3 regions of the Rahnella sp. BIGb0236 genome follow, and region 1 is predicted to be linked to each of the others. Evidence: predicted binding sites of a transcription regulator. Region 1 holds the regulator's gene; each other region holds the start of a gene.
The links. The regulator sigma-54, encoded in region 1, starts transcription at its own class of promoters, with help from an activator protein. The targets are predictions, from matches to a motif close to GTTGGCACANNTTTCGCTNT.

Region 1 (7,375 bases):
TCGGCGTCGGACTGGAGCGGCATTACAACATCGGCTATCAGCGGCATCCGCAGGTGATGCTGGTGTGCGATACCGGTAATTCGACCATCCGCATGATCCAGGCGCAGATTAACCGTAAGTATCCGCAACTGGTGATGAAGCAGATTGTGACGCTGCGCGATTACGAGCAACTGGAACATATCGACGAAGATTTTATTATTTCTAACGCCCGCATCAGCGAGAAGAACAAGCCGGTAGTGGTGTTGTCGCCTTTCCCGACGGAATACCAGATGGAACAGCTCGGCAAGCTGGTGCTGGTCGACCGCACGCGGCCTTATATGCTGGAAAAATTCTTCGACGAAAAACACTTTATGATCGTCAACCAGCCGATGACGCAGGCAGAGTTGTTCCGCCATGTGTGCTCACAGCTGGAAGAAGAAGGCTACGTCGATCAGGCGTTTTACCCGTCAGTGGTCGAGCGTGAAGAGATTGTCTCCACCATGCTCGGCGAAGGGATTGCGCTGCCGCACTCGCTGGGACTGCTGGCGAAGAAAACCGTGGTGATCACCTTGCTTTCGCCGCAGGGCATTGCGTGGGGAGAAGGGGAAACCGCGCACGTGATTTTCCTGCTGGCGATCAGCAAGGCCGATTATGAAGAGGCGATGGCGATTTACGATTTGTTCGTGACGTTTGTGCGGGAACGCTCAATGAGCCGTTTGCTGAGCAGTGAGAACTTTGAAAGCTTTAAGGCCATTGCTATCGACTGTTTAAGCCGTATTTAGCCTGCGTCCCTGACGCCGCAGCGGCGTTAGAGGCGTGCGTTCACCCGAATCACTGACTGATGTCAGCTCATCGGGAGTGAGGCGTATTAGTCTTCGTCAAATCCTGAATTGATCAGATTTACCACTGCCGTCAGTGCCTGTTCTTCGTCGGGGCCGGTGGCCTCGATTTCAATCTGCTGACCTTTCGGCGAATCGAGCATCAGCAGCGCAATCACGCTGCTGGCTTCTGCTTCAATGCCTGTGCCGTTGCGCAGCATCACTTCTGATTCAAAGCTCTGCACCAGTTCAAACAACTTCATCGCCGGACGGGCATGCATGCCTAACCGGTTTTTGATTTCTACCGTTTGTTTCACCGTCATTTGCGTTTTTCCAGCGTGCGATGGCGGGACTGAACATTCTTCCCACGGGAACGGAAATAGTCGGCCAGTTGTTCTGCGATATACACCGAACGGTGTTTACCGCCGGTACAGCCAATGGCGACGGTCAGATAGCTGCGGTTGTTGGTTTCCAGCATCGGCAGCCATTGTTCGAGATAGCTTCGGGTCTGGTAGATAAAGTTGTGTACTTCGGTATGACGGTCAAGGAACGCCGCCACCGGCTTATCAAGGCCGGTCATCGGACGCAGTTTCGGATCCCAGTGCGGGTTCGGCAGGAAACGCACGTCGAAGACGTAATCCGCATCAATCGGAATGCCGTGTTTGAAACCGAAGGACTCGAACACCATCGTCAGTTCGCGCTCGCGTTTCCCCAGCAGGCGGGTACGCAGCATTTCTGCCAGCTCATGCACGGACATTTCGGAGGTGTCGATGATCAGATCCGCCGACGAACGCAGCGGTTCGAGCAGATCGGCTTCTTCATCAATGGCACTTTCGAGGGATAAATTTTTGCTGGAAAGCGGGTGCAGACGACGCGTGTCGCTGTAGCGGCGGATCAGGGTATTGCGGTCAGCATCAAGGAACAACAGCTGCGGTGAGAAGCTCTCCGGCAGTTGTGACATCGCATGCTCATAAACTTCCGGTGTTTCTGGCATGTTACGGACGTCAATGCTGACGGCCGCAGACGTATTGCGTTCAACAAGGGTCTGGGCGAGCTGCGGCAGTAACACCACCGGCAGGTTGTCCACACAGTAAAAACCCATGTCTTCGAGTGCCCTCAGGGCAACCGACTTCCCGGAACCGGAACGGCCGCTGACAATCATCAGCACCATGGTGTCACTCCCCTGGCATTCAGTGTTCAGCATTCATTTTCCCGGCACGAAAACCGGGATCAGACGCTATTCGTTTTCAGTCATTATCTGGAACAGTTCTTCGTCGCTTTGCGCTCCGCGCAGACGGCGACACACTGTTTTATCAGCCAATTTCTTAGCAACTAACGATAAGGTGTGTAAGTGGGTTTTACATTGATCTGCCGGAACCAGCAAGGCAAAAAGTAAATCTACCGGCTGATTATCGATGGCGTCAAAAGCGATCGGCTGTTCCAGCTGAATGAACACCCCGACGGCACGTAAAGTATCTTCTTCCAGCTTTCCGTGCGGGATGGCGATCCCGGCACCGATCCCGGTGCTGCCCATACGTTCACGGGTCAAAATGGCGTCGAAAATCACCTGTGGCGATAAATTTAATTGCTTAGCGGCCAGTTCGCTGATGATTTCCAGTGCGCGTTTCTTGCTGGCGCAATGAACGCCACTTTTGGTGCATTCGGCATTGAGCACCGACGTTAATTGCATTGCAGTATCGTTAATCATGTCATCTTTCACTTTTGCGCTGTTTCACCCTTAAAGCTATATCGGCTCGTTTCCCGAAGGTCACAAGCCGATGCCCGAAGGTTTGTAGCACAGGGTTGGCTACATGAATGTCAGTGCTGTTTCAGTTTGTCTTTATGTTTATTCAGCTGGCGGGCCAGTTTATCAACCAGTCCGTCAATCGCTGCGTACATATCCTGATGTTCCGAGGTGGCATGTAATTCGCCTCCATTCACATGCAAAGTCGCTTCCGCAACTTTTTGCACCTTTTCCACGCTCAACACCACATACACCTGATTAATCCTGTCGAAATACTGCTCGAGCTTGGCCAGCTTCGACGTGATGAATTCTCTCAGGGGATCCGTGATCTCAATGTGATGTCCGGTAATGTTGAGCTGCATAATGTCTTCCTTCTCTGTTGAGGTCAAACTAACTGTTTACGTTGGTTTGAGGGCGGGATGGACAAAGACTCTCGGTATTTGGCGACGGTCCGTCGTGCGACCATGATCCCCTGATCGGAAAGCAGGGTCGCTAACTTACTGTCACTGAGCGGTTTTACAGGATTCTCCGCTGCGATTAATTTCTTCACCAGCGCCCGGATGGCGGTTGACGATGCCTCGCCGCCGCTGTCTGTACTGACATGGCTGGAGAAGAAATACTTCAGTTCGAAAATGCCACGCGGGCTGTGCAGGAACTTCTGCGTCGTCACACGTGAAATTGTCGATTCGTGCATTTCTACGGCACTGGCGATATCGGCCAGCACCATAGGTTTCATAAATTCTTCACCCAGTTCAAAGAACGCCTGCTGCTGCTCAACGATGCAGCGCGTCACTTTTAACAGCGTGTCGTTACGGCTTTCCAGACTTTTGATTAACCACTTGGCTTCCTGCAGATTGCTGCGGATAAACTGGCCGTCGCTGTCGCTGCGTGCGGAATTGCCCATCGCGGCGTACTGCTGATTTATCTTCAGTCGCGGAATGCTGTCGGAATTCAGTTCGACCGTCCAGACACCTGACACTTTACGCACCAGCACATCCGGGATCACGTATTCGGATTCACCGGTATTGATCGACTGGCCCGGACGCGGATCAAGAGACTGGATCAGGAGCATCGCTCCTTTCAGTGTATCTTCTTTTAACCGGGTTGATCGCATAAGTGCACGGAAATCATGGTTCGCCAGCAAATCGAGATGTTCGCTGATGATCAGACGGGCTTCGGTGATAAACGGGGTGTCAGTAACATATTGAGAAAGCTGGATCAGCAGACAGTCGCGCAGATCACGCGCCGCCACGCCCACCGGGTCAAAGCGTTGAACGCGCTTAAGCACGGCTTCAACTTCGTCCATGGTGATGTTTTCGTCACCCACGCTTTCAAGAATATCTTCAAGGGAAACGGTGAGGTAACCGGTGTCATCCACCGCATCGACGATGGAGGTGGCAATCGCGGCATCGGTATCGGAAAACGGCGTCAGTTCCACCTGCCACATCAGGTAATCCTGCAGGGTCTGGGTGGTTTCGCCCTGGTAAATCGGCAATTCGTCATCGCTGTAATCATTGCCGGTACCGGACGGCGTGCCTGCGGTGTAAATCTCATCCCAGGTCGCATCCAGCGGCAGCTCTTCGGGCATGTCTTTTTGCTCGAGGGCTTCGCGGGTATCTAATCCTTCGTTGTCGGTGGTTTCCACCGCATCGATTTCATCATGAAGGTCGGTTTGTTCCAGCAGAGGGTTGCTCTCCAGCGCGAGTTGGATCTCCTGCTGGAGCTCGAGCGTGGACAATTGCAACAGGCGGATGGCCTGTTGTAACTGAGGAGTCATTGCCAGTTGTTGGCTGAGTCTGAGTTGCAAACCTTGCTTCATATCTTGGCTTAATTCCGTTGATGAGTGAGAACGGCAACACTTCTGTCAGAGACGGCCTGTTTCAGTTTAAGTTGAAACAGGCACGGTTCCGGCGGCACAGATCACAGACGGAATTCTTCACCAAGATAAACACGTTTAACTTGTTCATCAGCAAGAATGTCGGCTGGCGTGCCGTGGGCGATCAATTTCCCCTGACTGACGATATACGCGCGTTCACACACATCGAGTGTTTCACGCACGTTATGGTCAGTGATCAGTACGCCGAGGCCGCTGTCACGTAAATGCTCAATGATTTTTTTGATGTCGATAACTGAAATCGGGTCAACCCCGGCGAACGGTTCATCCAGCAGGATGAATTTCGGGTTCGCTGCCAGCGCACGGGCAATTTCTACACGACGGCGTTCACCCCCGGACAGTGACTGACCGAGGTTATCGCGCAAATGAGAAATATGGAACTCTTCCATCAGTTCATTGGCGCGATCGTTACGCTGTTCTTTGTTCAGATCATCACGGATCTGCAACACCGCCATCAGGTTATCAAACACGCTGAGACGACGGAAAATGGACGCTTCCTGCGGAAGGTAGCCGATACCGCGACGGGCGCGGGTATGCAGCGGAAGCAGGCTGATGTCTTCTTCATCGACGACAATACGCCCCGCATCGCGCTGAACGATACCCACCACCATGTAAAAGGTGGTGGTTTTACCGGCACCGTTTGGCCCTAATAATCCGACGATTTCACCTGAGTTGACCATCAGGCTGACATCTTCAACGACCTTGCGGCCTTTGTATGCCTTGGCCAGATTCTCTGCGATTAATTTTGCCATAAAATATCAGTTACTCTTTTTGGTCGGCTGGCCGCCTGCTGCAGGCGTTTTCTGTTGCAGCTGCGAAGGAACCAGTACGGTCGTCACACGGTTACCTTTATCACTAAAAGCTTCCATTTGCTGTTTTTGCACCAGATAGGTGATGCGGTCGCCTTTGACATTGCTGTCCAGCTGTTCAAGGTAAGCATTGCCGGTCAGGGTCACCAGATCGTTTTCCACTTCGTAGCGGACTTTCTGGGCGTGGCCTTTAACCGGTTTACCGTTGTCCTGCATCTGATAGAACGTCACCGGGTTGCCGTAACCTTCCACCACTTCTTTGCCGGAAACACCCTGCGGGCGGATCACGACAACTCTATCGGCTTTCACCTGGATCGTACCCTGATTCACCACCACGTTGCCGGTGAAGGTCGCGGTATTGGTGTTCACGTCCAGCGCCTGATTTTGCGAATCAATGGTGATCGGCTTCGTCGTGTCATCTTTCAATGCAAAGGCCGGAATGCTGACGGCTAACAATGAGCTGACGATCAGGAGATCACGGAATTTATTTTTTGCTTTGAATTTCATAAGAGGTCGTTACCTTTTCGATCAGCTCTGCTGTTTTATCACGCAGATTACCACGCATTTTCATGCCATTAGATGTAAAACCTGTGCCATAAAGCGTTACTTCATCGTCTGAGGCAACGTCCTGTGTCGTCAGGTTAACCCGTGCATTGTCCGTTTTGATTCTTTGCAGCTGTGATGTTTCAGGGGTCAGGCTGTCGGCCTGCACATGCCCGTAAAGATAGAGCATCTTATCCTGAGTCAGTTTCGCTTTATCAGAACGCAATACCCAGGTGGCGACTTTGTTCTTGTCATACATGGTGGCTACCGGATTGGTAAACCATGTCACCTGATCAGCGGTGTAATATTTTACCTGATCTGACACCAGTTTATACGTCAGGCTACCCAGCGGGTCATACACCATCGTGACGGTGTGGGCGCTCTGATAGGTCGGATCCTGATCGTTGACGGCCTGCGGGACATCATCACTGTTGTCAGACAGCGACCAGCCAATCAGTATCAGAACAATGGCCGTCAGAGCCAGAATAACCCAAAGTCTTGTTTTACTCATATCGACAGCCCTTTGGCGTCCTCCAGCTTACCCTGCGCCAGCAGAATCAAATCACACAATTCACGCACTGCGCCGCGTCCACCCGCAATTCGGGTCACATAATCTGCTTTCGGCAACAGGATAGGATGCGCATCCTGAACCGCGACAGAAAGGCCCACTTCGGCCATCACCGGCCAGTCAATCAGGTCATCACCGATGTAAGCCACTTCGCTGGCCTGTAAAGACAGTGTATCTAACAGTTCGCGGAAGGCCAAAAGCTTATCCGATTGCCCCTGATACAAGTGGCGTATGCCGAGGGTTTTGGCGCGATCTTCCAGCAATTTTGCATTGCGGCCTGTAATAATCGCGACCTCAATGTCAGATGTCAGCAGGCAGCGGATACCGTAACCGTCGCGAACGTTAAAACTTTTCAGCTCTTCTCCCTGATTTCCCATATAGATCAGGCCATCAGACATGACGCCGTCCACATCGCAAATCAGCAGGCGGACCGCTTTCGCCCGCTCAAGCACGTCTGTGCTGACCGGGCCGTAGCAGGTGTCCACCAGGGCTGCGCTATTACTCATTCAGGGCATTCCTCAATTAAACTACGCCAGCGCGCAGCATATCGTGCATATGTAACACACCCAGCAACTGGTCACCATCAGCGACCATGACGCAGGTAATGTGTTTTTCCTGCATTAAATTCAGTGCATCCACCGCCAGAAGAGAAGGGCGGACGCGGATACCGCCGGTGGTCATCACATCGGCAATCGACGCCGTGTTGATGTTAACGCCCATATCAAAGATGCGGCGTAAATCCCCGTCGGTAAAGATGCCTTCGATTTTCATCAAATCATTGCAAATCACCGTCATACCAAGGTTTTTGCGGGTGATTTCCAGAAGGGCATCCCGCAGGGAGGCGTCGCGGGTGACATGCGGGATGTCATCGCCGGTGTGCATAATATCGCTGACACGCAGCAACAGCTTGCGACCCAGTGCTCCGCCCGGATGCGACAGCGCGAAATCTTCCGGCGTAAAGCCACGGGCTTCCAGCAGCGCAACCGCCAGTGCATCGCCCATCACCAGTACCGCCGTCGT
Region 2 (7,375 bases), on a different contig from region 1:
TGGTTGACACTGTCCAGCGCAAAAAAGTTGAGCAGATTGCTCATGGTTTCCTGCGGATAATGCTCACTGAATAAGGTGCGCGTACCGGTCATGGTCAGCGGCACCAGCAGGTCGTTATTTTCATCACGTGCGCTGACATCGCGGATCGACATCATCGACAGTTTGTTGGTCACGTCCAGCAGACGTGCGATATTCTCGGCGCGTTCCAGATAACGCGCCATCCAGTACAGTTCGCTGGCTGTTCTGCTTAGCATGCGTCATCCTCCGTCGGATTTTCTTCCAGCACCCAGGTGTCTTTGGTTCCGCCGCCCTGAGATGAATTGACCACCAGCGAACCTTCCGCCAGCGCCACACGGGTTAACCCGCCCGGCACCAGACGGATTTCCGCACCGGTCAGGGCAAAAGGCCGCAGGTCGATATGGCGCGGTGCCAGCCCGTTACCGACAAAGGTCGGGCAGGTGGACAGCGCCAGCGTTTCCTGTGCGATGTAGTTTTCCGGGCGGGTACGCAGCAATTCGCGGAAGCGGTCGATTTCCGCCTTACTGGCTGTCGGGCCAATCAGCATGCCGTAACCGCCTGCGCCATGAACCTCCTTCACCACCATTTTTTCCAGATTCGCCAGCACGAAAGAGAGATCGCTTTCCTTGCGGCATTGCCAGGTCGGCACGTTATTGAGGATCGGATCTTCCGCCAGATAGTAGCGGATCATTTCCGGCACATACGGGTATATCGATTTGTCATCCGCCACGCCGGTGCCGATGGCATTCGCCAGCACCACGCCACCGGATCGATACACCGACAGCAGGCCGGGCACGCCGAGCATCGAATCGGCGCGGAACGCCAGCGGATCGAGGAATGCATCGTCGATACGCCGGTAAATCACGTCAATTTTGCACGGCCCGGCGGTGGTGCGCATAAACACCGCGCCGTCTTTCACAAACAGATCGACGCTTTCTACCAGCTCAACGCCCATTTGCTGCGCGAGGAAACTGTGCTCGAAATAGGCACTGTTAAAGCGGCCCGGCGTCAGCACGACAACGGTCGGATCATTGACCGTGGTGCTTTCGCGCAGGGTTTGCAGTAAGTGGGAAGGGTAGCGGGACACCGGCGCAATACGCTGCTCGGCAAACAGTTCGGGGTATAACCGCATCATCATTTTGCGGTTTTCCATCATGTACGACACGCCGGACGGCGTACGCAGGTTGTCTTCCAGCACGTAATATTCGCCATCGCCGCCGCGCACCATGTCGGTGCCGGCAATGTGCGCGTAGGTATCGCGATGAAGATCAATGCCCTGCATGCACGGCTGATACTGATCGTTGGCCAGCACCTGTTCCGCCGGGACGATCCCCGCTTTGAGGATCTTCTGGTCGTGGTAAATATCGTGCAGAAAAGCATTCAGCGCCTGAACCCGCTGGCGGATCCCGCGATCGAGCATCTGCCATTCGCTGGCCGGAATAATGCGCGGCACGCTGTCGAACGGGATCAGCCGTTCCGCGCCATCATCTTCACCGTAAACATTAAAGGTAATTCCCACCCGATGGAACAACAGCGCGGCTTCCTCTTTTTTGCGCTGAACTGCCTGTTGGTCGGCTTGCTGCAACCACTGCCAGTAGGCCTGATAATGGCTGCGGTGTTTCCCTTCAGCCATTAACATCTCATCAAAAAAGGGTGAATCGGAAAGGTCAATCTTGATCATCATCACCTCACAAACTGGACAGGCCGCAATTGAATCGTTCAATAACAATGAAGATCAGGCATAAAGTGTGCCAGCGTGCAAAACGCAGAGAAAATCAGGGGAAATGAGGCAGGTCTGCTTAATTATAGAGCGATAAAAGGATCCTTTGCCTGAAAACAGGGCAAAAAAAACCAGCCCGCAGGCTGGTCTGGTGCATCACTGGCGCGGATTAACGGCGGACGGCGATGGCTTCGATTTCGATTTTCACGTCTTTTGGCAGACGGGCCACTTCAACGCAAGAACGGGCCGGGAAGGGCGCGTTGTGCTCGGTGAAGAAGGCTTCATACGTGGCGTTAACGGTGGCGAAGTCATTCAGATCTTTCACGAAAACGGTGGTTTTCACGATGTCTGAAACTTTCAGGCCAGCCGCTTCCACGATCGCCTGCACGTTGTCCAGTGACTGACGCGCCTGCGCAGAAATATCGTCAGCGACAGCGCCGGTTTTAGGATCCACAGGGATCTGGCCGGAAGTGATGATCATGCTGCCCAGATCCACGCCCTGAACGTAAGGACCGATAGCGGCAGGGGCGTTTTCAGTGCTGATTTCGCGGGACATAATGTCTCCTGATTTGAGTTAAGGTGAATAAAAAATTATCCCTCAGTATAAAGGGTTAATCGTTGTTCAGCACGACCTGATGCTCAAACTCTTTCTCGCAATATTTGCATTTCAGATGCACACCGTCCGCACGCTGCCTGACCGCAAAGCTGGAATCCACCGGTTCAAAACGGCTGATGCAGTTGCCGTTCGGGCAGCGCAGCACGCCGACAATCCGCTCCGGCAGCGTCGGCATCAGCTTTTTCACCACGTCGTAATTGTCGATGCGGTTGACCGTCGCACGCGGGGCATACACCGCCAGCTGATTAACCTGTTCGTCGGTGAGGAAGGTGTTCTCGATTTTGATGATGTCTTTGCGGCCCAGTTCGCCGGAAGGCAGGTTCAGGCCGACGGTCACGCGCTGTTCGGTCTGGGTAAACTTGAACAGGGACAGTAATTTAAAGCCGACCTGCGCCGGAATATGGTCAATCACCGTGCCGCATTTGATGGCTTCAACCTGAAGTTTATTGTCGTGTGTCATGATCGTGTTCTCCTCAAGTTTACTGTGCAGTGTCTGCGTTCAGGACCAGCGCCAGTAACGCCTGACGCGCAAAAATGCCGTTACCGGCCTGCTGGAAATACCAGGCGTAAGGCGTTTTATCGACATCCGGCGTGATCTCGTCGATACGCGGCAGCGGATGCAGCACTTTCAGGTGCGGCTGGGCATTCGTCAGGTCGGCCGCGCGCAGGATAAACTGCGCTTTCACATTGGCGTATTCCGACGGATCCAGACGCTCTTTTTGTACGCGGGTCATGTACAGAATGTCGATGTCAGACACCACTTCCTCGATGCTGCTGTGCAGGCTGTATTCGATGCCTTTCTCTTCCAGCAGGCTGAGGATGTAGCCCGGCATCGCCAGCGCATCCGGCGCGATAAAGTAGAAACGGTTACCGTTAAATTTCGCCAGCGCCTGCGCCAGGGAATGCACCGTGCGGCCGTATTTCAGGTCGCCGACCATGGCGATTTTGATGTTGTCGAGACGCCCCTGCGTTTCCTGAATGGTGAACAAATCCAGCAGGGTTTGCGTCGGATGCTGGTTCGCGCCGTCGCCTGCGTTGAGCACCGGAATGCCGCCGGAGAATTCGGTCGCCAGACGCGCCGCGCCTTCCTGCGGGTGACGCATCACAATCGCATCGACATAGGTGCTGATAACCGAAATGGTGTCGGCCAGCGTTTCGCCTTTTTTGCCGAGCGAGGTGTTGCTGCTGTCGGAGAAACCGACCACCGAGGCACCCAAACGATGCATGGATGTTTCAAACGACAGACGGGTTCGGGTTGAGGCTTCGAAGAAACAACTGGCGATCACTTTGTGTTTCAGCAATTCAGGCTGCGGGTTGGCTTTCAGGCTGGCAGCGGTATCGAGTACCAGTTCCAGCTCTTCGCGGCTGAGATCGTTGATAGAAATGATGTCTTTCTGATACAGCGGATTGGCCATAGTCATTCTCCTGTTCTTTACGCGTAAAAAATCGGCTACTCAAATTCCGGACAAAAAAAAGCCCCTCAATGAGGGGCTTTCAGTAAAACGGCAATACCACGGAAGAACAACGGCAGCGGGCTGCCTGATGGCACGGTGTTTGGTCGATCATCTGAGCACAAAACGTGGCGATTGTTCATGGGTTCTCCCGGCAAATTGTGGCGCATTATACGCGGGTCATCGACGACATCAAGCGGAAAAACGGCCTGAAGGCAAACGATTGGTATGACGGAAAACGAAGATAAAAACTGTTAACTGGATCAAAGGGTGTCGCCTTCGGGTGCATTATTATGGGCAGACATTGAAACAGTATTTCATTTTCACATTAGCGAAGGGAAAACCATGATAACCGGCAATATCCATCAACTGCATCTCGTCCCTTATCTGCCTGCAGAACTGCGCGAGGCCATTGAATACGTTAAGCAACATATCACTGCGGACACGCCGCTGGGCAAACACGATATCCGTGGCGACGACGCGTTTGTGCTGATTTCCAATGACATGACGGCCCCGATGGCTGAGCGCCGCGCTGAGTTCCATGCGCGTAATCTGGATATCCAGATTATCCTCAACGGCACCGAAGGCATGACATTCAGCAACTTACCGGCCGGTTATATCGATACCGACTGGCTGGAAGATAAAGACATCGCGTTTCTGGCTGCCGGTGAGCAGGAAAAAACCATGATCATGCAGACCGGCGATTTCGTGGTGTTTTATCCGGGCGAAGTGCATAAGCCGCTGTGCGCCGTCGGCGAACCGGCGAACGTGCGTAAAGCGGTAGTGAAAATGAACGTCAGCGCATTGAGCGCTTCACGCTGATTGTGTAGCGTTTTGTCCGCTTGATCAGCTTCATCCGCCAGCGACGCAGCCTGCCGAGACGTTCCGGCGCTTTGAGTTTATGTTTGATCCACACCACCTGCCACGGCTGGAGTCGCATCTGGCCGTTAAACACTTCTCCGCCAATCAGATCTTTCCCTTCCACCGCCAGTTTCAGCATCTGAGAATGATCGCTGATATTGAAAATGCAGCTGATCCGATCTTCGGTTATCGGATCATAACGTTCCATGGCAAACAGCGATTTACCCAGATCGAACACGCGCTGACCGGCCTGCGGTGAAAAAGCCGGATGCTCACGGCGGTGTCTGATCAGGGCCTGTAAACCGTAAAACACGCGCGCACGCAAACCGTCTTGTTTTTCCAGTTCGGCCTCGATAGTCGGCAGATCCAGCTTTTTACGGTTAATACGGCGGTTGATCCCCGACTGATGCATCCCTTCAAGATCGTTCTCGCTGCCCAGCAGGCTGTGGATGTAAATCGCCGGTACGCCGATAAACGACAGCAACAGCGCCTGCGCCGCCAGAAACTTACGGACTTTCAGTTCGGTATCGTCTTCCGGTTCGGTCAGCGCGCTGAGGTAATTGATGTTCAGTTCATACGGCGAATGCGTGCCGTCGCCGTTGTCTTTGTAGGAGACGCGGCCTTCCTTACGCAGCGTTTCCTGCGCCATGAATTTGCGCTCGTCATCGCTGAGGAAGGTTTCTGTCGGGCGTAAACCGATGCCGTCGTGGCTGGCAAGGAAGTTGAAATAAGTGGTGTCAGGATAGCGGGCTTCCGCGTTCAGACTCTGCGCCCATTGCGTGAGCGTGGTGGTGTCCTGACGCAAAAAGGCGTGCAAGGTCAGCGGCGGCAGCGGGAACTGATACACCATGTGCGCTTCATCGCCTTCACCGAAATAGCTGATGTTTTCGTGATGCGGCACGTTGGTTTCGGTGATGATCCGCGTGCCGGGGATCACTTCATCAAGGATCGTCCGCCAGACTTTGATGATGTTATGCGCCTGCGGCATGTGGATACAGCGCGTCCCGGCTTCCTTCCAGATATACCCAATCGCATCGAGGCGGATCGACTGCCCGCCGCTGGCGGCGTACTGCAACAGCACATCGATACTTTCCAGCAGCACCTGCGGATTTTTGAAATTGATATCCACCTGATCTTCACTGAAGGTCGTCCACAGATAGAGTTCGGTGCCGTCGGTTTTGATAAAAGGCGAGAGCAGCGGCGAGGCGCGCGGGCGCACGACACGGCTGTAATCCAGCTCGGGATTCGCGGCGATAAAATAATCTTTGTAATACGGATCGTCGTGCAGATAGCCTTTCATCCACGCGCTTGAGCGGGATATGTGGTTGATCACGCAGTCAAACATCAGGTTGAAATTGTCCGAAAGGTGATGAATGTCGGACCATCCGCCGAGATGTTCGTCGATTTTCCGGTAGTCGATGACGCTGAAACCGTCATCCGAACTGTAGGGGTACATCGGCAGAATATGGATGTCACTGATAATGTCGCGCAGATAAGTGTTGGCGAAGTGATTGAGCGTCGCCAGCGGCGGCTGATCGCCGTGGCGGATGTTATCGCCGTAGGTAATCAGGTAAATGTTGGTGCCATCCACCCAGCGGGTGGTGCGGTGTTTGCCGTAATTCCATTTGTCGGCGAGATGCAGGATTTTTTTCAGCAGGTCGGCGATGTGTTCCCTGGGGTATATCCTGCTCAACAGGCTTTCCAGCCGCAGGACATACTCAAGATTAACTGAGCTCATATCGGTTCCTTCTTACTGCGTTTCTGTTTTTTTGTTGGATACGTTAAAACCAAAGCGCTCTGAAAAGGGTAGCTGAAAATGAGGTCTTCTGACGGGAACAGGCGGGATAAAGTGCAAAACGATGTAAAAACGGAAACGTGCAGGAAGCGGATCCTTTCTGCACGCCGGAGAAAAATCAGAGGTTGCCGAGGGTGGCGACCATCACCGCTTTGATGGTGTGCAGACGGTTTTCTGCCTGATCGAACACCACGCTGTGGCTGGATTCAAACACGTCATCGGTGACTTCCATGCCGCCGTGCAGACCGTATTCTTCCGCCATCTGCTTGCCGAGGGTGGTCTGGTCGTCATGAAACGCAGGCAGACAATGCAGGAATTTCACCTGCGGATTGCCGGTCAGCGCCAGCATCGCGCGGTTGACCTGATAAGGACGCAGCAGAGCGATGCGTTCTTTCCAGGCTTCTTTCGGCTCGCCCATGGACACCCAGACGTCGGTATACAGGAAATCGGCATCCTTCACGCCGGTCGCGATATCTTCCGTCAGGGTGATGCTGCCGCCGTTTTCTTTGGCCAGTTGTTCGCAGGTGGCGACCAGTTCGGCTTCCGGCCAGCAGGCGGAGGGCGCGACCAGACGTAAATCCAGCCCGCACAACGCGGCGGCTTCCAGCAGGGAATTGCCCATATTGTTACGGGTGTCGCCCAGATAGGCCAGACGCATACCTTTCAGCGGTTTGCCCGGCAGATGCTCCTGCATGGTCAGCAGGTCAGCCAGCAACTGGGTCGGGTGGAATTCATCGGTTAAGCCGTTCCACACCGGCACGCCGGCGTATTGCGCCAGAATTTCCACTTTTTCCTGACCATAACCACGATACTGAATACCGTCGTACATCCGGCCAAGGACGCGGGCGGTGTCTTTCATGGATTCTTTATGGCCGATCTGGCTGCCACTTGGGCCGAGATAGGTGACTTTCGCC
Region 3 (7,375 bases), on a different contig from region 1:
TCAGCCTTGACTGGCGGCTGGCGTCGGTCGCAATTTGCATCTTCCCGGCGGTGTTTGTCGTGATGGGGTTATACCAGATTTACAGTACGCCGGTGGTTCGCAAGGTGCGTGCGTATCTGGCGGATATTAATGATGGTTTCAACGAAGTCATCAACGGCATGAATGTAATTCAGCAATTCCGTCAGCAGAAACGGTTCGGTGAACGGCTTGCCCGCGCCAGCCAGTCTCATTATCTGGCGCGTATGCAAACGCTGCGTCTGGAAGGCTTTCTGCTGCGTCCTTTGCTCAGCCTGTTTTCTTCGCTGATTCTCTGCGGGTTGTTGCTGTTGTTTGGATTCAGTGCCGAAGGGGCAGTCGGTGTCGGGGTGTTGTACGCTTTCATTAACTACCTTGGCAGGCTTAACGAACCGCTGATAGAACTGACGTCACAGCAGTCGATTATGCAACAGGCCGTTGTGGCGGGTGAGCGTATCTTTGACCTGATGGACAGAACCCAGCAGCAATACGGGCCGGATGACAAATTACTGACCAGCGGCGAGATTGATATTCGCGACGTCAGTTTTGCCTATCGCCCGGATAAATGGGTGCTGGAAAACATTTCCCTGCATGTCCCTTCGCGTGGATTTGTGGCACTGGTCGGGCACACCGGCAGTGGCAAAAGTACGCTGGCGAATCTGCTGATGGGCTATTACCCGCTCAATAAAGGCGAGATCAGGGTCGACGGTCGCAACCTCGCGGATCTGTCGCATACCAGTCTGCGCAAAGGGATTGCGATGGTTCAGCAGGATCCTGTTGTTCTTGCGGAGTCGGTATTCGCCAATGTGACCTTAGGCCGTGATATTGATGAGGCACAGGTCTGGCACGCGCTGGACATTGTGCAGCTTTCGCCGCTGGTACGAGAAATGCCGGAAGGGCTGAATACGCGACTCGGTGAGCAGGGCAATAATCTGTCTGTCGGGCAGAAGCAATTACTGGCGATGGCGCGCGTTTTGGTGCAGGCACCGGAAATTCTGATCCTTGACGAGGCAACGGCCAATATAGATTCGGGAACAGAACAGGCGATCCAGCGTGCATTACGGGCAATTCGTCAGCAAACCACATTGGTGGTGATTGCTCACCGGTTATCGACGATTGTTGATGCGGATAATATTTTGGTATTGCACCGCGGGCAATCCGTAGAGCAGGGTAACCATCTGCAGTTGCTGGCAGAAAAAGGCCGGTATTATCAGATGTATCAGTTGCAACTTGCCGGACAGGAACTGGCTTCCGGCGGCCAGATTATATCTGCAACGGAAAATGCCTGACCACCCGCTGGCGTAGTGTCCACATTACGCCAGCCCTCTTTCAGCAGAAGTATTCTTTTCCCGCATTTACTCCCTCGCGCACCTTATTCATGCACCCCAAAGACGTCCTCCGATCTTATTGCACTAAAAAGCAGCGATAAGCACTTTAATGGTGCGTGTACTGCAACCCTGAATATGGCGCGGCAACTGTGCGCCGGGTCACGATTATTCTGAAAATGCCGTATTGCGCGGGAATGGCATGAATCTCTGTGGAATTTCAACTCTGGCACACCCTTTGCTTTAACCATTCGGTATCGGGCGCGAATCCTCTCGCGGCAAGCCCTTAATTCGAGGAGTGGCAAAATGAAGCTGGTTACTGTGGTGATCAAACCTTTTAAGCTGGAAGACGTGCGTGAAGCGCTGTCTGCTGTTGGAATTCAGGGGCTGACCGTAACGGAAGTTAAAGGTTTTGGCCGTCAGAAAGGTCACGCCGAACTTTACCGTGGCGCGGAATACAGCGTGAATTTTCTTCCAAAAGTAAAAATCGACATTGCTATCGCTGACGATCAGCTTGATGAAGTGATCGACGTGATCAGCAAAGCGGCCTACACCGGCAAGATCGGCGATGGCAAAATTTTCGTTGCTGAATTGCAACGTGTTATCCGTATTCGTACTGGTGAAACCGACGAAGCAGCACTGTAATTTCAGGCTTTTATCTCTCCAGCCATTCGGTTTGAGATAAATCAGATTAGAAAAAACAGTTTTGAGAAACAGGGGTGGGTTAATAATGAAAAAACTTTTATCCATGATGGGGCTTGGCGCAGTCGCATTGCTGCCTTCGCTTGCCATGGCAGCAGCACCAGCCGCCGCCAACGGCGCTGATAACGCCTTTATGATGATTTGTACCGCGCTGGTATTGTTTATGACCGTGCCTGGCGTGGCGTTGTTCTACGGCGGTTTGCTGCGTTCTAAAAACGTTTTATCCATGTTGACACAGGTTATTGTCACCTTTGCACTGGTCTGCGTACTGTGGATCCTCTACGGTTACAGCCTGGCATTCAGCGAAGGTAACGCCTTCTTCGGCGGTTTCGGTAACGTCATGATGAAAGGCATCGGCCTGGATTCTGTCACCGGTACCTTCTCCCAGATGATCCACGTTGCATTCCAGTGCTCATTTGCCTGTATCACCGTGGCACTGATCGTGGGTGGCATCGCTGAACGTGTCCGCTTCTCGGCAGTACTGATTTTCACTGTGATCTGGCTGACCTTCTCCTACATCCCGATGGCACACATGGTATGGGCAGGTGGTTTCCTGGCCGCCGACGGCGCGCTGGACTTCGCGGGCGGTACGGTTGTTCATATCAACGCGGCAATCGCGGGTCTGGTCGGTGCTTACCTGCTGGGTAAACGTGCCGGTTTCGGTAAAGAAGCCTTCAAACCCCACAACCTGCCAATGGTCTTCACGGGTGCCGCTATCCTGTATGTCGGCTGGTTCGGCTTTAACGCCGGCTCTGCAAGTGCAGCAAGTTCCATTGCCGCGCTGGCGTTCCTGAACACTGTGATTGCAACTGCTGGCGCAATCCTGTCCTGGACACTGGTTGAGTGGATGGTTCGTGGTAAGCCGTCACTGTTAGGCGCAAGCTCCGGTGCTATCGCGGGTCTGGTGGCTATCACCCCGGCATGCGGTACGGTCGGCGTGGGTGGTGCTCTGATCATCGGTCTGGTTGGCGGTGTGACTGGCCTGTGGGGTGTGGTTACCCTGAAAAAATGGCTGCGTGTGGATGACACCTGTGACGTGTTCGGTGTGCATGGCGTGTGCGGTATCGTAGGTTGTCTGCTGACGGGTGTGTTCACTTCCAGCTCACTGGGCGGCGTAGGCTACGCAGAAGGCGTGACAATGGGCCATCAGGTCTGGGTTCAGTTCTTCAGCGTGTGCGTGACTCTGGTGTGGTCTGGCGTTGTGGCCTTCATCGGCTACAAAGTGGCTGACATGATCGTCGGTCTGCGTGTTCCGGAAGAACAAGAGCGCGAAGGTCTGGACGTTAACAGCCACGGCGAAAACGCGTATAACCAGTAATCCGGCAGTCATAAGATTTCAGAGAAAGTAGTGCGCTAATTCTCTTACTAAGCCGTTAAAAACAATAAAATAATGATGATATGCAAAAGGGGCGATATTGATATCGCCCCTTTTTAATGCGCCTTATTCAGCGAGTGTCCGGTGTTATTCAGGCGTTCGCTGGCGGATGACGCCTTCCTGCACCGTTGAGGCGACCAGCACGCCATCACGGGTATAGAACTGACCACGCACAAATCCGCGCGCGCCCGAAGCAGACGTACTCTCCACGGCGTATAACAGCCAGTCATCCATGCGGAAAGGACGGTGGAACCACATCGAGTGGTCAATGGTCGCGACCTGCATACCGGGTTCAAGGAACCCGATACCGTGCGGTTGCAGCGCCGTTGGCAGGAAGTTGAAATCCGACGCATAGCCCAGCAAATATTGATGGATCCGCAAATCATCGGGCATATCGCCATTGGCACGGAACCAGACTGCACGGTGTGGCTCTTCTTTACTGCCTTTCAGCGGGTTGTGGAATTTCACCGGACGCATTTCAATCGGCTTATGGCCGATGAATTTTTCGCGGAATTTTTCCGGGATCAGATGAGCCAGATTTTTGGCAATCTCTGATTCCGAGACCAGCGTTTCTGGCGGCGGCACGTCCGGCATGGTGTTCTGATGTTCAAAACCGCTTTCCTGACTCTGGAACGAGGCCGTCATATAGAAAATCGGCTTACCGTGCTGAACGGCTTTCACGCGGCGGGCGCTGAAGCTGTTACCGTCACGCAAGATTTCCACGTCATAGATAATCGGTTTGCTGCTGTCGCCCGGACGCAGGAAATAGCTGTGGAAGGAGTGGATCCCACGGTCAACCGGCACGGTTTGTTTGGCGGCATACAATGCCTGCCCGACTACCTGACCTCCAAAGACCTGACGTAAACCCAAATCTTCACTTTGACCACGAAACAGCCCTTCTTCAATTTTTTCCAGATCTAACAGATCCAGCAGATTTTTTAATGCCTGACTCATAGTGGCCTCATGAAAGTTACCGGTGATATCGACCTCAGTGACTCAGGGTAGTGCAGGCAGGAATCCTCTGAAATACACCTTCACCGACAGGTCTAACCTGTTAATCATAGTGGATCTTCCGTTTGCCCTGAAGATCTGTTTACCCGCTGACAGGAAAACCTCAGACTTTTGTGCCATGATTAATGGGTAAGCTGGTTAAAGTCACTAAATTCATCGTCGGCGTTTATTACAGCTTGTCGACAAGCGACTAATAAAAAGGGAGTACGATCAATGAAACTTTGGCAGATAGTAGGTGGAACCGCGCTGTCTCTGACTCTTGCCGGGTGCGCTCAGCATCATGAGGCACCAGCGCAGCAACCCCCTGTTAATACGGCGGCCAGTCCGGCCACTGAACCTGCGATCACCGGCCCGAATGTGTCGGGTAGCGTGTTTATCAATCAGCGTGTGGCGTTGCCACCGGATGCGGTTCTGACGGTAACCCTGTCTGATGCGTCAGTGTCCGATGCGCCGTCGCGTGTGATTTCGCAGAAAGTGGCGAGAACCCAGGGCAAGCAGGCACCATTCAGCTTTATCCTGCCGTATAACCCGCAGGAAATTGCCCCCAATGCCCGCGTTCTGTTGAGCGCCGCCGTGACAGTTAACGGCCAGATGACCTTCGTCACCGATTCAATTAAAGAGGTGATTAACAACGGTCAGGGCACCCGTGCCGATCTGCAGCTGGTCCCGGTCGTTGCTGTACCGGTCGCCACGAAGCCGACGGCGTTAGGGCCGATGAGTAATCCGGCAAATCCGGGGATGGAGTCTTCACAGGCGCCAATCAGCGCAGTGCCAACGCAACCGACCTATTAACGTCATCGCGTTGTTATTGCAGGTATCAGGCACCGCTCCGGCGGTGCTTTTTAATGGCACGTTCGCACAAGCAACTACCATTTCCAGCCGTATTTCTCTAAATCCACTTTGCCTTTCTTAAAAATGATGCCTTCTGCCAGTAGCGCCTGACGCTGACGTTTAAAATCCTCACCTTGCAGGGAAATCTCGCCATGACGGTTAATGACCCGGTGCCATGGCAGTGTGCTGCCTTCAGGTAACTTTTTCAGTACACCGCCAACCTGACGCGCCGCCCGTGGCGAACCGGCCAGTTGCGCGACATTGCCGTAGGTGGTGACGTGTCCGGCCGGGATGGCGGCGATGATCTGAAATACGCGCTGGCGAAAGTTATCGGGTTCCGACATGACATCCTCCTCAGTGATTTGCGCACAGTATGACGCAAAAATTGGGGTTCTGTCCGGCCTGAATCAGGCGTATTGTTTAAGAAAACAACGGTTGTCGGCCGTTAACTTGCTTTTGCTTCGGGCATCACAGATAATGCCCACCGCTTCGATTCTCTTAGCAGAGAAATGAAGCCGACAACGTCAATGGGGGCCCTGTTGGTTCTCCCGCAACGCTAACTTGTCAACTTGGTCAGGTCCGGAAGGAAGCAGCCATGGCAGGTGTCGTGTGTGCCGGGATGTAGCTGGCAGGGCCTCCACCATTTCAGGCCCTCCCGTTTTACCTTCTCCCGATCAGCCCGTCTTAGTGATGCACCAGTGTGGCGAAATAATACACCAGCGGGATCGCCAGAATATAAAGGCCAACCGGCACTTCGCGCGCTTTCCCTGCCACCGCTTTAATGACCACGTAAAACAGCAGTCCGCCGGCGATACCCGTACCGAAGCTGTTTGAAATCAACGTGATCATCACCATCATCAGCACCGGCAGCGCATCGGTGAAATTCGCTAAATCCACTTTCCGCAGGTTACTGAACATGTTCAGGCCAATCAGAATCAGCGCGGGCGCGGTCGCCTCTTTCGGGATCATCAGCGCAACTGGCGTGAATAACAGCATCAGCAGGAACATCACGGCAGCAGCCAGCGCGGTCAGGCCGGTTTTTCCGCCTGCTTCAGCGGCAGCGGAAGATTCGATCAATGCGGTTGCCGCAGGAATTCCGACAACCGGACCCAGCGCCGCCGCAATAGAATCCACCATGAATGGCCGGTTGATGTGCTTCATATTGCCGTGTTCATCGAGCAATCCGGCTTCGCCGCCGACTGCCAGTGTGGTACCCATCGTCGAGAAAAATTCCGAAGCGAAGAAGATAAACAGGAACGGCAGGAAGGCGATATTCATGGCGCCGGTCAGATCGACTTTGCCCAGCAGCGGGGCCACGGAATGTGGCAGGGATATCCATTGCGCGGGCAAATGCGTGACACCAAACGGGATGCCCGCAACTGTCGCCAGTAAGATGGCCCACAAAATGGCACCGGGCACTTTGCGCGCCTGTAAACCCACGGCGACCAGCAAACCGAGCAGCGCAATCAATGCGCCGGGCGCGGTAAAATCACCCAATGCCAGCGCATGGGTTTTGGCATTTGCCATGACCAGCCCGGCATTTCGAAAACCCAGCAGGGCAACGAAAATACCGATGGAGGCGGTCAGTCCGAGCTTGATCGACTGGGGCACCGAACGGGTGACCACTTCACGCAACCCGAATACGGTCATCACGAAAAACAAAATCCCCGACCAGCAGGCGATACCCAGCGCGATGGGCCATGAAATACCATCCCCCGCCAGTGTGATACCGACCAGAACGGAGCCGCCAATCCCCGGCCCGACCATAAAGGGCAGGTTGGCGTAAAATGCCATCAGCAGAGAACCCAGCACAAACACCAGTATCACGCCGGTGGTGGCCGCGCCTTTATCCATACCGCTGACCGCCAGTAAACCCGGGATCACCACCAGCAAATACGCCGCGGCCAGAAAGCCGGTGATCCCTGCCAGACATTCCGTTTTGACGTTGGTCTGGCGCTGGCGAAGCTGGAAACGGCGCAGCAGCGCGTTTTCCTCAGATGACGCTGTCACATTTTTCACAGAACTTGCGGACATGCTTACATTCCCCTGAAATAATTTTTATCTTGTTGTGTTTGCTATCATTTTTACGACGGGTGTGGCGAGGTGTGTCTCAGCT

Region 2: EDF78_RS13310 (circularly permuted type 2 ATP-grasp protein) is a predicted target of sigma-54. The motif match lies at 1,755-1,774, and genes of this name have one in related genera.
Region 3: glnK (P-II family nitrogen regulator) is a predicted target of sigma-54. The motif match lies at 1,566-1,585, and genes of this name have one in related genera.

Annotation. Positions count from the first base shown of each region.
Region 1 is NZ_SOAO01000010.1:33,572-40,946, reverse strand. Features, by position in the region: gene EDF78_RS18375 (PRD domain-containing protein) at 1-761, shown strand, start outside; gene npr (PTS phosphocarrier protein NPr) at 848-1,120, opposite strand; gene rapZ (RNase adapter RapZ) at 1,117-1,968, opposite strand; gene ptsN (PTS IIA-like nitrogen regulatory protein PtsN) at 2,035-2,517, opposite strand; gene hpf (ribosome hibernation promoting factor) at 2,616-2,903, opposite strand; gene rpoN (RNA polymerase factor sigma-54) at 2,927-4,360, opposite strand; gene lptB (LPS export ABC transporter ATP-binding protein) at 4,462-5,187, opposite strand; gene lptA (lipopolysaccharide ABC transporter substrate-binding protein LptA) at 5,194-5,751, opposite strand; gene lptC (LPS export ABC transporter periplasmic protein LptC) at 5,729-6,298, opposite strand; gene kdsC (3-deoxy-manno-octulosonate-8-phosphatase KdsC) at 6,295-6,861, opposite strand; gene kdsD (arabinose-5-phosphate isomerase KdsD) at 6,878-7,375, opposite strand, start outside.
Region 2 is NZ_SOAO01000005.1:365,812-373,186, reverse strand. Features, by position in the region: gene EDF78_RS13315 (alpha-E domain-containing protein) at 1-254, opposite strand, end outside; gene EDF78_RS13310 (circularly permuted type 2 ATP-grasp protein) at 248-1,699, opposite strand; gene ridA (2-iminobutanoate/2-iminopropanoate deaminase) at 1,908-2,294, opposite strand; gene pyrI (aspartate carbamoyltransferase regulatory subunit) at 2,350-2,814, opposite strand; gene pyrB (aspartate carbamoyltransferase) at 2,834-3,769, opposite strand; gene EDF78_RS13290 (YhcH/YjgK/YiaL family protein) at 4,151-4,627, shown strand; gene EDF78_RS13285 (sugar phosphorylase) at 4,602-6,404, opposite strand; gene argF (ornithine carbamoyltransferase) at 6,580-7,375, opposite strand, start outside.
Region 3 is NZ_SOAO01000002.1:552,894-560,268, reverse strand. Features, by position in the region: gene EDF78_RS06135 (SmdB family multidrug efflux ABC transporter permease/ATP-binding protein) at 1-1,304, shown strand, start outside; gene glnK (P-II family nitrogen regulator) at 1,647-1,985, shown strand; gene amtB (ammonium transporter AmtB) at 2,071-3,360, shown strand; gene tesB (acyl-CoA thioesterase II) at 3,505-4,371, opposite strand; gene EDF78_RS06115 (YbaY family lipoprotein) at 4,642-5,220, shown strand; gene EDF78_RS06110 (MGMT family protein) at 5,295-5,603, opposite strand; RNA gene ffs (signal recognition particle sRNA small type) at 5,797-5,893, shown strand; gene EDF78_RS06100 (NCS2 family permease) at 5,944-7,293, opposite strand; gene EDF78_RS06095 (adenine deaminase C-terminal domain-containing protein) at 7,370-7,375, opposite strand, start outside.